2 regions of the Pseudomonas sp. CFBP 8772 genome follow, and region 1 is predicted to be linked to the other one. Evidence: predicted binding sites of a transcription regulator. Region 1 holds the regulator's gene; the other holds the start of a gene.

Region 1 (7,165 bases):
GCCTCTCCGGCCCACTGTCCCGCGATCTGTTGGCGATGGTCCCGGAATCCGGTGATCAGGCTCACACCTGGCGCATGCTGCTGGCCCATCTGGCCCGCATGATTGCCACGCCGGACATCGAGCCGCTGGAAGAGGGCGGTGTGATTGCCATGGTCGGCCCTGCCGGCATGGGTAAAACCACCACGCTGGCTAAACTGGCGGCCCGATATGTGTTGAAATACGGCGCGCAAAATATCGCGCTGGTGAGCATGGACAGTTTCCGCATTGGCGCTCAGGAACAGCTTAAAACCCTGGGCCGGATCCTCAATGTACCGGTCACCCACGTCGACCCGGGCCAGTCCCTGGCACAGGCGCTGGAGCCGCTGTTGCGCAAGCGCGTGGTGTTGATCGACACCGCCGGCCTGCAAGCCAGCGATCCGGCACTGCGTCTGCAACTGGAAACCCTCGCCGGCCGTGGCATCAAGGCGCGCAACTACCTGGTGCTGGCAACAACCAGCCAGAAGCAGGTGCTGTCAGCGGCTTATCACAGTTACAAACGTTGCGGCCTGGCCGGGTGCATCCTGACCAAGCTCGACGAAACGGCCAGCCTCGGCGAAGTGCTCAGCCTGGCCGTGACACACGAACTGCCTGTGGCCTATCTCACGGATGGCCCACGGATACCGGATGATCTGCATTTGCCGCGTCGGCACCAATTGGTGAGCCGGGCTGTGAGTGTGCAGATGCAGGAGGAGCCTAGCGAGGAAGCGATGGCGGATATGTTTGCGGATCTTTATCACAGCACCGGCAAGCGTGCGGGCTAGGTAGAGAAATGACAGTGGAATTTTCCTGCATCGATGGTCTGCCAGGCATTGTTCAGGCACTGAACGTGCAGCCCGACATGTGGCTTAGGTCTAAGCAAGACAAGGTAAACAATTAACATGGGCAGCATGCATCCCGTACAGGTTATCGCGGTGACCGGTGGCAAAGGTGGCGTAGGCAAGACCAACGTTTCAGTGAATCTTTCACTGGCGCTGGCCGAGCTGGGACGTCGCGTCATGCTGCTGGACGCCGATCTGGGTCTGGCCAACGTCGACGTATTGTTGGGTCTGACCCCCAAGCGCACCCTGGCTGATGTCATCGAAGGGCGGTGCGAGCTGCGCGATGTCCTGCTGCAGGGCCCGGGCGGCGTACGCATCGTGCCGGCGGCATCGGGCACCCAGAGCATGGTCCACCTGACCCCGGCGCAGCATGCCGGGCTGATTCAGGCTTTCAGTGACATCGGCGACAACCTCGATGTGCTGGTCATTGATACGGCCGCCGGCATCGGCGAGTCGGTCGTGAGCTTTGTCCGCGCCGCCCAGGAAGTGCTGCTGGTGGTGTGCGACGAGCCCACGTCGATCACCGACGCCTACGCCCTGATCAAACTGCTCAACCGCGATTACGGCATGAACCGCTTCCGCGTCCTGGCCAACATGGCCCAGAGCCCGCAGGAAGGGCGCAACCTCTTCGCCAAGCTGACGAAAGTCACCGACCGTTTTCTCGACGTGGCCCTGCAGTATGTAGGCGCCGTGCCGTACGACGAATGCGTACGCAAGGCCGTGCAGAAACAGCGCGCCGTGTACGAAGCGTTTCCGCGTTCCAAATGTGCCCTGGCGTTCAAGGCCATCGCGCAGAAAGTCGACACCTGGCCGCTGCCGGCGAACCCGCGCGGTCACCTGGAATTTTTCGTAGAACGCCTCGTGCATCACACCAGCGCAGGGCCCGTCTCATGACAGCAAGTGGCTATCGCATGTACAGCAAATCGTCCAAAGACTCCCAGTATGAGCTGATCGAGCGTTATGCACCGCTGGTCAAACGAATCGCCTACCACTTGCTGGCGCGTCTGCCGGCCAGTGTGCAGGTCGAGGATTTGATTCAGGCGGGCATGATTGGCTTGCTCGAAGTCTCGACCAAATACGACTCCACCAAAGGGGCCAGTTTCGAGACGTACGCGGGTATTCGTATCCGTGGCGCGATGCTCGACGAAGTGCGCAAGGGGGACTGGGCACCGCGCTCGGTCCACCGCAACACGCGCATGGTCAGCGACGCGATTCGTGCAATCGAAGCAAAAACCGGCCGTGACGCTAAAGATCACGAGGTTGCTGCCGAACTTGAATTGAGTCTCGACGATTACTACGGGATTTTGAACGATACCCTGGGCAGCCGCCTGTTCAGTTTCGACGACCTGTTGCAGGACGGCGAACACGAAGGGCTGCACGAGGACGGCGCGAGCCAGTCCCTCGAACCGTCGCGGGATCTGGAAGACGAGCGCTTCCAGGCCGCGCTGGCCGAGGCGATCGCCAACTTGCCCGAACGTGAACGCCTGGTCTTGTCGCTGTACTACGACGAAGAGCTGAACCTCAAGGAAATCGGTGAGGTCCTGGGGGTCAGCGAATCGCGTGTCAGCCAGCTGCACAGTCAATGCGCGGCGCGGCTGCGCGGTCGTCTTGGCGAGTGGCGCGCACGTTCGTGAATCAGGCGCAGGCCATGAGGCCTGCGTGTTTTGCTTGTAAGACCGGCTGTGCAAGACGTGAGCGGGAAGCAAAAGAGACACGGCAGGAGTCGGTCGAACCGGGTCGTAGATGATCCGGTTTCGCTGCGCTCGTTCCGGTCGATTGAAACCCCTTTTCATGTTCGGCACAGACGGTATTGATTGGACGCGCGTTCAGGTGCTGAACGCGTTAAAGACTGCTTGGAGGTCGAATTGGACAAGAACATGAAAATCCTCATCGTTGATGACTTCTCAACGATGCGGCGGATCATAAAAAACCTGTTGCGTGACCTTGGGTTCACCAACACGGCCGAAGCAGATGACGGACTCACCGCATTGCCCATGCTGCAAAGCGGCGCTTTTGACTTCCTCGTCACTGACTGGAACATGCCGGGCATGTCCGGCATCGACCTGTTGCGTCAGGTGCGTGCCGACGAGCGTCTGCGCAGTCTGCCGGTGCTGATGGTGACTGCCGAAGCCAAGCGCGAGCAGATCATCGAAGCCGCTCAGGCCGGTGTGAACGGCTACGTGGTGAAGCCGTTCACCGCGCAAGTGCTCAAAGAAAAAATCGAAAAAATATTTGAGCGCGTCAATAGCTGATGTCCGCTGCGAGGGCGCTATGGATTCCAAAGATTCGACAATGGGTGACTTTGAGTCAACCCTGAAGAAACACGCACAAGAGCTGGTCGCGAGCCTTGAAAAAGGCAAGTTCGGCGACGCCGTGCAACTGATCCATGAGCTTAACCAGACCCGCGACCGCGGCCTGTATCAGGAAGTCGGCAAACTGACGCGCGAGCTGCACAGCGCGATCGTCAACTTCCAGATCGACCCGAACATGCCCCAGGCCGAGGAGGTCTCCCAGATCACCGACGCCACCGAGCGGCTGTCGTACGTGGTCAGGCTGACCGAAAACGCGGCCAACCGGACCATGGACCTGGTGGAGCAGAGCACGCCGTTGATGCACGGGCTCAGTGACGACGCCAAGGCGTTGAGCGCCGATTGGGGACGCTTCATGCGCCGCGAAATCAGCGCCGAAGAGTTCCGTGATCTGGCCCGCCGCGTCGATGTGTTCCTGACCCGCAGCGAGAAAGAGACCACCGAAGTCTCCGCGCACCTGAACGACATTCTGCTCGCTCAGGATTACCAGGACCTCACCGGTCAGGTGATCAAGCGCGTGACCACGCTGGTCACCGAAGTCGAGCGCAATCTGCTCAAGCTGGTGCTCATGGCGAGCCAGGTGGACCGCTTCGCGGGCATCGAGCACGACCAGGAAATGTTCCGTCAGCAAAAAGAACAAGAAAAACTTCACTCCAAGGGTGAAGGTCCGCAGATTCATGCCGATAAACGTGAAGACGTTGTATCCGGACAGGATGATGTTGACGATCTGCTATCCAGCCTCGGATTCTGATTCGGTCATTCTGTCTCGGTCTTCAGGTTTTCTGTGAAAGTGGCTGCTGGACCCGCGCGCCAATGCTTCGACGAAAGCAATGCGCGCAGGCCGTCAGTGCAGCCTCCGGATCGGTTTGACGGTTAATTTTAGGAGCACCCCCCAATGAGCTTCGGCGCCGATGAAGAAATCCTTCAGGATTTTCTGGTAGAGGCCGGCGAGATTCTCGAGCTGTTGTCAGAGCAGTTGGTCGAGCTGGAAAGCCGGCCGGACGATGCGGACCTGCTCAATGCAATTTTTCGCGGTTTTCACACTGTAAAAGGGGGCGCCGGCTTCCTCCAGCTCAACGAGCTGGTTGAATGCTGTCACATCGCCGAGAACGTGTTCGACATCCTGCGCAAGGGTGAACGCCGCGTCGACTCGGAGCTCATGGACGTGGTCCTTGAAGCACTCGACACCGTCAACAGCATGTTCGGTCAAGTGCGCGAGCGCTCCAGCGTTACCCCCGCCACACCTGAATTGCTGGCCGCGCTGGCTCGCCTGGCCGAGCCTGCTTCGCAAGAGGAAGTGGCTGCAGCCCCGGTGGTCGAAGAGCCGGTGGCTGAAGCGCCGTCCGAAGACATCACCGACCTTGAATTCGAACAGCTTCTGGATTCGCTGAACGCCGTCAAGGCGCAAGCGGCGGGCGGTCCTGCACCGGTTGCCTCTGCCCCTGCGGCAGCCGCACCTGTCGCGGCAGCACCGGCGGCAGCGGCTCCCGCTGCACCGGCCGGCGCTGCGGCCAGCGATGAAATCACCGACGCTGAATTCGAATCACTCCTCGATCAGTTGCATGGCAAAGGCCAGTTCGCCGTCGATGCCGTGCAACCGCCGGCGGCCGTGACGCCGTCTGCCGCACCGGCCAGTGACGAAATCACTGACGACGAATTTGAGTCGCTGCTGGATCAGTTGCATGGCAAAGGCTCGTTCTCGCCGGATGCCGTTGGTACTGCTGCTCCTGACGCCGCGGCTCATGCTGCTCCTGCTGCCGCTGCGCCTGCCGCGCCGGTTGCACCTGCGGCCCCGTCGAAAGCGGCGGCCTCGGACGAAATCACCGACAACGAATTCGAAGACCTGCTGGACCAGTTGCACGGCAAAGGCAAGTTCGAACCTGCGGTGGCCGCCGCGGCACCGGCCAACAAGCCTGAGCCCGTCGCAAAAGCCGAACCTGCCAAACCGACGCCTGCTGCGGCGGCACCGGCCAAAGCGACGCCTGCCTCTGCGCCTGCTCCGGCGCGTGCTGCTGCTCCGGCGGCCAGCGAAAAACCGCCGGCTGAAGCCGAAACCACCGTGCGCGTCGACACCGCGCGGCTGGACGAAATCATGAACATGGTCGGTGAACTGGTGCTGGTGCGTAACCGCCTGGTGCGCCTGGGCGCCAACAGCGCCGATGAAGCCATGTCCAAGGCCGTGTCCAATCTGGACGTGGTGACTGCTGACCTGCAGACCGCGGTCATGAAGACCCGCATGCAGCCGATCAAGAAAGTGTTCGGTCGCTTCCCGCGACTGGTTCGCGATCTGGCGCGTCAGTTGAAGAAAGAAATCAGCCTTGAACTGGTGGGTGAAGAAACCGACCTGGACAAAAACCTCGTCGAAGCCCTGGCCGACCCGCTGGTCCACTTGGTGCGCAACGCGGTCGACCACGGTATCGAGTCGCCTGAAGAGCGCGAGGCGTCGGGCAAGGCCCGGAACGGTCGTGTGATTCTCTCGGCCGAACAGGAAGGCGATCACATCCTGCTGTCGATTTCCGATGACGGCAAAGGCATGGACCCTGCGGTCCTGCGTGCGATCGCGGTCAAGCGTGGCGTGATGGACAAGGACGCAGCGGATCGCCTCAGCGACACCGACTGCTACAACCTGATCTTCGCACCGGGCTTCTCGACCAAGACCGAGATTTCCGATGTGTCCGGGCGTGGCGTGGGCATGGACGTGGTGAAAACCAAGATCTCCCAGCTCAACGGCTCGATCAACATCCATTCGACCAAGGGCCTGGGCTCGAAGATCGTCATCAAGGTCCCGCTGACCCTGGCGATCATGCCGACGCTGATGGTCATGCTGGGCAATCAGGCCTTCGCGTTCCCGCTGGTCAACGTCAACGAGATCTTCCACCTGGACCTGTCGACCACCAACGTCGTCGACGGTCAGGAGGTGGTCATCGTCCGCGACAAGGCGCTGCCACTGTTCTACCTCAAGCGCTGGCTGGTCAGTTCGGCGGCTCACGAGGAGCAGCGCGAAGGTCACGTGGTGATCCTGTCGGTCGGCACGCAACGCATCGGCTTCGTGGTGGATCAGTTGGTCGGCCAGGAAGAAGTGGTCATCAAGCCGCTGGGCAAGATGCTGCAAGGTACGCCGGGCATGTCGGGCGCCACCATCACCGGTGACGGTCGCATCGCACTGATTCTCGATGTCCCGAGCATGCTCAAGCGCTACGCGGCACGACGGATTGGTTAGGCAGGATCGGCTTAAGCAGGCGGCTTTCGATGTTCTGTAGGACCGGCTTCAGCCGGGAAGAGGGCAGGGTGAACTCCCTCGATTTTGTGGTGTGAAACCCGACGCCTTCTTGTGTAGGACCGGCTTCAGCCGGGAAAGGGCCGGTATGGACACTCTGGATTGCGCGGTGTGACATCCGACGCGTTCCCGGCTGAAGCCGGTCCTACTAAGGGAAAGGGCCGGTATGGACACCATGGATTTTGCGGTGTGACATCTCACGCTTTCCCGGCTAAAGCCGGTCCTACAAATAGACCCGGTCCTGTTTTAAGCGCGAAAACCGGTCTCACTGGCCTGTCCCGTATCGCCAATGTGACCCAAGCTACGTGATTCAGGGCGCGCCGACCCTCAGGGGTGGCGCGCGCTCTTTGGAGTGTTTATGGCAGTCAAGGTTCTCGTCGTGGACGACTCGGGTTTTTTCCGACGTCGTGTTTCGGAAATTCTCTCTTCAGATCCCACGATTCAGGTGGTCGGTACCGCCACCAATGGCAAGGAAGCCATTGAACAAGCCCTGGCCCTCAAGCCTGACGTGATCACCATGGACTACGAAATGCCGATGATGGATGGCATTACCGCGGTCCGTCACATCATGCAGCGCTGCCCGACCCCGGTGTTGATGTTCTCCTCCCTGACCCACGAAGGCGCCCGAGTCACCCTCGATGCGCTGGACGCTGGCGCCGTGGATTTCCTGCCGAAAAACTTCGAAGACATCTCGCGCAACCCAGAGAAGGTCAAACAGATGC
Region 2 (7,165 bases), on a different contig from region 1:
TCGGCGTCTTCGTTCTTGCAACGAATCACACGGATTTCATCGCCGTGGCCCATCTCGCTCCACAGCTGTTTCTCGAATGCGTGGGGGTTGTTGGCGATCAGCACGTTGGCGCAGCGCAGAATACGGCTGGTAGAGCGGTAGTTCTGCTCCAGCATCACCACTTTCAACGACGGGTAATCGTCCTTGAGCAGCATAAGGTTTTCCGGCCGCGCGCCGCGCCAGGCGTAGATCGACTGGTCGTCGTCACCCACAACAGTGAACTGGCAGCGCGTGCCGATGAGCATCTTCACCAGCAGGTACTGGCTGGCGTTGGTGTCCTGGTATTCGTCGACGAGGAGGTAGCGCACCTTGTGTTGCCACTTTTCCAGAATGTCGGCGTGCTCTTCGAACAGCTTCACCGGCAGCAGAATCAGGTCGTCGAAATCCACCGCGTTGTACGCCTTGAGCGTGCGCTGGTAGTGGCTGTAGACGATGGCGGCGGTCTGTTCCTTGGGGTTGCGCGAATTGGCGAGGGCTTCGGGCGGCAGAATCAGTTCGTTTTTCCAGGCGCCGATCATGTTCTTGATCTCGTCGACGCCGTCGTCGCCCGAGTATTCCTTCTGCATGATGTCGGTCATCAGCGCCTTGACGTCGGTCTCGTCGAAGATCGAGAACCCGGGCTTGTACCCCAGACGGGCGTGTTCCTTGCGGATGATGTTCAGGCCCAGGTTGTGAAACGTCGAAACGGTCAGGCCGCGCCCTTCGCCGCTGCGCAAAAGGGTCCCGACGCGCTCCTTCATCTCCCGCGCCGCCTTGTTGGTAAAGGTCATGGCGACGATGTACTGGGCACGGATGCCGCAGTTCTGGATGAGGTGGGCAATCTTGCGTGTGATCACGCTGGTCTTGCCGGAGCCAGCGCCGGCGAGCACCAAAAGAGGGCCGCCGACGTAGTTCACGGCTTCCTGTTGCCGGGGATTGAGTCGGGACATGGGGAAAAGTGGGGTCGCTTTGAAAAGGGCGGGCATTTTAACAGGGTCAGCGGATTTCGCAGCCACCGTCCGACACTGTGATGCGCCGCGCTATCTATATTTCGCCGTTTTGTTACATTTGCCTACTGCGGATGATTATCGCGTTTGACGACCCTCATTCGGGGGTGCGCCAAGGTCTTTACGTTTGTGTGGGGAGTTAGCTTGTCTACGCCTGTCGAACCCTTGCGCTTGCTGCTTCTGGCGGACACGCCCGAATGGCCGGCATCGTTGCGCGAGTGCCTGGCGCCGCTCGTAGACGCCGCCGTCCTGGACTGCGCGTCGAGCTGGGACGCCGTTGGCGATCAAACAGACCTCGCAGCCCCTGGAATCCTTTTCACCACTGAAGCCCTTCAGCCCGCCGCCGGCCAATGCAACTGGCCCACCGTATTGCTTTTTGACACGGAGCCGGACGAAGAGCCCGTCGGCGTCAGCGACTGGCTGGTGCGCGATGCGCTCACTCCGCAGGCCTTGCGCCGTTGTCTGCGTCATGTGCGCGAACGGGGCGTGCTGGAAACCACGCTCAATCGCCTCGCAGAGCAGGACCCTCTTACCGGTATCGCCAACCGCCAGGGCTTTCAGACCCTGTTGGCCGCCCGGCTGGCCGAGTTCGACGGTCGAGGTCTGGCCCTTGGGCATCTGGACCTGGACAACTTCCGCCGCGCCAATGACGCGTTGGGTCATCAGGCAGGCGATCGACTGATCCTGCAAGTCGTGGCGCGGCTGAAAGGCCAACTGGAAGCGTGCGATCAACTGGCACGACTGGGCAGCGATGAATTCGCCCTTCTGATCGACACTCGACGTGCCCCTGAGCGGGCGGAGTCCATTGCCGAGCGCATCACCGAAGCCTTGTCCGAACCGTATTGGGTCGATGGCGAAAGCCTGTTGATCGGGTGCAGCCTGGGCATCGCCTATGCGCGCATCAATGGCGGCGCCGATCCCTTGATGTGGCATGCGCATATCGCCATGCAGCAGGCCAAAGGCACGCAGGGCTGCACGTTTCACGTCTTCAACGAACGCATCAACCGCAATGCCCGAAGCCTCGCCGACCTGGAAAGCGAGCTGCGCCGCGCCTTGCGTCGCGACGAGCTGGAGCTGCATTACCAACCGCGCCTGTGCCTGAACACCGGGCACATTCTGGGGCTTGAGGCACTGGTGCGCTGGCGCCACGCTGAACGTGGGCTGTTGCCGCCGAGTGAATTCGTGCCATTGGCCGAGCAGAGCGGGCTGATCGTGCCGCTGGGATACTGGGTCATCGCCCGTGCGCTCCGAGACATGCAGGCGTTGCGCGAGAAAGGCGTACCGCCGCTGCACATGGCGATCAACCTTTCATTCCGTCAATTCCAGGACAACCAGTTGCTCGCAACGCTCAGCCGATTGATTGCCGATCGCGGCATTGACGCGCAATGGCTGGAATTTGAACTGACCGAAACGGCGGTCATGCGCCGCAGTGACCTGGTCAGGCAGACCATGGACGCGCTGGGTCGCCTGGGGGTGCGCTTCTCGCTGGACGATTTCGGCACCGGGTTTTCATCCTTCGTGCACCTCAATAGCCTGCCGATCACGCTGCTGAAGATCGACAAGAGCTTTGTCGGTGAAATGGAGCAGCGCGAGGAAAACCGCAAGCTGGTCCACGCCATGATCAACCTGGCCCACAACCTCAGCCTCGAAGTGGTGGCCGAAGGTGTTGAAACCCCTGAGCAACTGGCCTTGCTGCGCAGCTTCAACTGCGATCAGGTCCAAGGGTTTCTCATCAGCCACCCGCTTGCGTTGCCAGAGCTGACGGAGTATCTGGCGATGCATCAGGTGCAGAGAAAGGGACTGCAGGGGACTTGAGGAGCCACGCACGGCCCTACAGGTCTGAGTTCGCCTACCCCATCACCACAACGCCCGTCGCCTCTTTGCGCAGCAGCCGCGCCGTCTTGCGCTCGAATGCCCAGGTCAGTGCGACCGCTGAGCAGAGCAGGCCGATCGCCAGTCCCCACCACACGCCCACCGCGCCCTGGTTCGCCAAAAACCCAAGGCCCCACGCCAACGGCGCGCCGACCACCCAGTAGCTCGCCAGCCCGATCAGGAACGTGGTTTTTGCGTCCTTGAAACCTCGAATGGCACCCATGGCAATGGTCTGCGTGCCGTCGAGAATCTCGAACCAGGCGGCGATGGCCAGCAGCTTCACCGCCAGCTCGACCACTCCCTGGTATTTCGGATCGTTGACGTCCACGAACAACCCGATGACGGCGTGGGGCGCGACCCAGAACAGAATGCCAAACGACAGCATCAGCAGCCCGCCGAAACCAATCCCCATGCGTCCGGCAGTGCGCGCCAGCAGCAGGTTTCCCGCCCCGTAGTGCAAGCCGATGCGCATGGTCACCGCGTAGGAAATCCCGACCGGAACCATGAACGCCATCGACACCGATTGAAGGGCGATCTGGTGCGCGGCCATCTGGGTGCTGCCCATGGCCCCCATGCAGAACGCCGCAAAGGTGAACAGCCCGACTTCCACCGCGTACGTGCCGCCAATGGGCAGGCCCAGGCGCCACAGCTCTTTCAGGCAGCTGCGCGAGAGTTTCATCAGTTCTTTGTGAAGGGGGTACGCCGCGTAGGCGCTGTGATAACGAATGTGAAGTGCGAGGGCCAGGGCCATGGCGTTGGTGACAATGGCCGTGACCAGGCCAATGCCCATCAGGCCCCAGTGCGGCAGGCCGAACAGTCCGTGGATAAAGGCGTAATTGAGCCCGAAGTTGAGCGCCACGCCCACCAGGCTGATCACCATCACGGGTGTGGCGCGCCCCAGCGCACTGGTGAATCCGCGCAGGGCCATGAAGCTCAGAAGGCCGGGCAGCGCCAATGGCAGCGTGATCAGGAATTCACTGGCCATGTGCACGTTGGCTTCATCTTGACCAAACTGCAGCAGAATCGGCTCGAGGTTCCACAGGATCAGCGCGGCAATCAGCGCCATGCCCCATGCCAGCCACAAGCCGGCCTGGGTCAAGCGTGTGACGCCTGCGTGATCGTTCGCGCCCTTGCGGATGGCAGCCAACGTGCCGACCGCGGCCATGACACCCACGCAGAAGAACGACACGAAGTTATAGCTCGCCGCACCCAGCCCGCCACCGGCCAGGGATTCCGGGCCCAGTTTGCCCATCATTACGGTGTCGGTGAACACCATCAGCATGTGCGCCATCTGCGAAGCAATCAGCGGCCCGGCCAGACGCAGGATGATCCACAGTTCTTTGAAGGCGTGCTGGTGCATGGTCTTTGCGCTCGGGTTACTGGTGTTGGCAGGCCGGTCATTGTGGGGATTCAGGCGGGGATGCACAAAGGGATAAATGCGATCTCTCGCATGAGTAAAACTCATCCTGATATTTCTTTAGTAGAGTGATCTCACCTGCCCGACTGCCTGAGGGATACCCGTCGATGTCACGCACCCTTCCGCCACTGTATGCCCTGCGCGCGTTTGAAGCCGCTGCGCGACACAGTTCGTTCACGCGTGCCGCTGAAGAGCTGTCGATCACCCAAAGCGCGGTCAGTCGGCATATCCGCACGCTCGAAGAGCATTTCGCCTGCCGTCTGTTTCGCCGCAACGGTCGCAATCTGCAGCTTACCGAGGCCGCGCGTGAGTTGCTGCCGGGCGTACGGGAAGGTTTTTTGGCCTTGGAGCGAGCCTGCAGCGCGTTGATGGCGGAGGAGGGCATCTTGCGCATGAAGGCTCCATCGACCCTGACCATGCGCTGGTTGCTGGCGCGGCTGAGTCGTTTCCGCCATCTGCAGGTGGGCAACGAAGTCCAGCTGACCAGCGCCTGGATGGACATCGACAGCGTCGACTTCACCCAGGAGCCATTCGATTGCGCGGTGTTGCTCAGCCATGGGCACTTCCCGCCGGAGTGGGAGGCGACCTACCTGTTCCCTGAGCTGCTGATTCCCGTGGGCGCGCCGACGCTGCTGGATGATGAGCCTTGGGATGCCGAGCGACTGGCTGGCGCCGAACTGTTGCATCCCACGCCCGACCGTCGCGACTGGCGCCGATGGCTGGAGCACATGGATTTGTCTGACCGGGTCTCGCTCAAGGGAGGGCAGGTCTTCGACACGCTGGAGCTGGGCATGATTGCGGCGGCCCGGGGTTACGGCGTTTCCATGGGCGATCTGCTGATGGTGGCGGAGGATGTCGCCCAGGGCCGACTGAGCCTGCCTTGGCGCACAGCGGTGGTCAGCGGGGAAAACTACTACCTTGTCTGGCCAAAGACTCGGCCGGGCGGCGAGCGTATGCGGCGGTTGAGTGACTTTTTGCAGGGCGAGGTGCAGGCGATGGAATTGCCGGACGTGACGATTCTGGAGTGAGCCGTAAAGCGCTCGGCCATCGAAAGCGGACGCAGGACAGCCAAAGAGGGGATTAATTCCGTCCTGAAACGATGTAGGACTCAAGTATTTCGTTTGTCCGCCGAAGGTGTATTGCAGAGCCGGTTCACCTCAATCGGCTCATCGATTCCCTCTATTAGAATTCGTCCGAATGGTGTTCCTGAGATCCAGGACGGCCCAGTCGTTCGGCAAGGAGCACCCATGCCTCAGCCTCGCGCCCGAATTGCCTCGCAACTCGGCATTGCCCTGGCCGTTATTCTGGCCGTCGTCATCAGCGGCAGCACGCTGTTTGCCCTGCGCTCACTGGACTCGGCAAATCTGGTCATCCGTGAGGAGCACATGAGCAGCGAAGCCCGGTTGCTCGCCGACCAGTTGAACACCTTCCACAGCACGTTGCGCGACAGCACCCTGCGTCTGAGCGGTCTGTTCGAGAAGCGTTTTTCGGCCGGCCTGAGCCTGCAGGGTGATCAGCAGATTGCGGTCGCGGGCGTGCAGACCCCTGCATTACTGCTCAACGGCAACGCGCTGAACAACGACTTCACTGAAGTCGACGACTTCAAAAACATGACGGCCGGCGTGGCGACGGTCTTCGTTCGCAGCGGCGACGACTTCGTGCGCGTCAGCACGTCCCTGAGCAAGCAGGACGGCTCGCGCGCCCTCGGCACCTCGCTGGATCACAAGCATCCGGCCTACGAAAAGCTGCTGGCCGGGCAGGGATACGTCGGTCGCGCGCTGTTGTTCGACCGTTTGTACATGACGCAGTACAGCCCGGTGCGTGACGCCAGCGGAAAGGTCATCGCCGTGTTGTTCGTCGGCTTCGATTACACCGACGCGCAGAAGGCGCAGTTCGACAACCTGAAAAACTTCCGCATCGGTTCCACCGGTTCGCTGGCGTTGCTTGATGAGCAGAACAAATGGCTGGTGCCGCCTGCGGGCGTGAAGGACCTGGATCAGGCAAGCACCACGCTGGCCGAGTTCGCCAAGACGCCGAGCGTTGGGCGTTTCTGGCAGGACGCCGGTGAAGATTTCTACACCGTCGGCGAGAAGTTTGCCGGCGGCCCGTGGACGGTTCTGGCGACGATGCCCAAGGATGAAATCAGCGCAGTGACCTGGAGCGTCGGCACGCAATTGGCAATTGGCAGCCTTCTGGCGATGTTGATCGCTGTCGGCGCCGCGATCTGGCTGTTGCGCAGCAAGCTACGGCCGCTGTCGGCGCTGGTCAGTCAGGCAGAAGCCCTCGGCGCAGGTGATCTGAGTGCACGTCTGAACATTTCCAGCCATGACGAAATTGGTCAGTTGGCAGGCAGCTTCAACACGATGGGCCAGGCGCTGGAAACCATGGTGTCCCACATTCGCACGGCCGCGCAGGAAGTCAGCACCCGCGCCAACGCACTGTCCGGCTTGTCGGGCGGCGCTTATGACGGAATGGAACAGCAATCCGGCGAAATCACCAGCATGGCCGGTGCAGTGGAGGAGTTCAGCGCCACGGCCCTGACCATCGCCGACAACATGGGCACCACCGAACGCATGGCCCAGGGCAATGCCCAGCAGACGCGCATCGGTCGTACGTCCATGGAGGAAGCATCGGCCTCGCTGGAGCAAATTGCAGGCTCGCTGAGCAGCACCGCGACGGTGATCGATACCTTGGGCCAGCGCTCGCAAGAGATCGGCGGGATTGTCAGCGTCATCACCTCGATCGCCGAGCAGACCAACCTTCTGGCCCTTAACGCCGCGATCGAAGCCGCACGCGCCGGCGAGCAAGGCCGGGGTTTTGCGGTAGTGGCGGATGAAGTTCGCAGCCTGGC

Evidence for each region. The regulator FliA, encoded in region 1, starts transcription of late flagellar genes. The targets are predictions, from matches to a motif close to CTAAAGTTTNNNNNNNNNNNGCCGNTAA.
Region 2: IFT99_RS04990 (methyl-accepting chemotaxis protein) is a predicted target of FliA. The motif match lies at 5,422-5,449, and genes of this name have one in related genera.

What each region holds. Positions count from the first base shown of each region.
Region 1 is NZ_JACYUI010000001.1:105,246-112,410, forward strand. It holds gene flhF (flagellar biosynthesis protein FlhF) at 1-800, shown strand, start outside; gene fleN (flagellar synthesis regulator FleN) at 918-1,751, shown strand; gene fliA (RNA polymerase sigma factor FliA) at 1,748-2,491, shown strand; gene IFT99_RS00475 (chemotaxis response regulator CheY) at 2,735-3,109, shown strand; gene IFT99_RS00480 (protein phosphatase CheZ) at 3,129-3,917, shown strand; gene IFT99_RS00485 (chemotaxis protein CheA) at 4,062-6,386, shown strand; gene IFT99_RS00490 (protein-glutamate methylesterase/protein-glutamine glutaminase) at 6,802-7,165, shown strand, end outside.
Region 2 is NZ_JACYUI010000002.1:291,244-298,408, forward strand. It holds gene rep (DNA helicase Rep) at 1-968, opposite strand, end outside; gene IFT99_RS04975 (putative bifunctional diguanylate cyclase/phosphodiesterase) at 1,170-2,840, shown strand; gene IFT99_RS04980 (NorM family multidrug efflux MATE transporter) at 2,875-4,257, opposite strand; gene IFT99_RS04985 (LysR substrate-binding domain-containing protein) at 4,422-5,342, shown strand; gene IFT99_RS04990 (methyl-accepting chemotaxis protein) at 5,562-7,165, shown strand, end outside.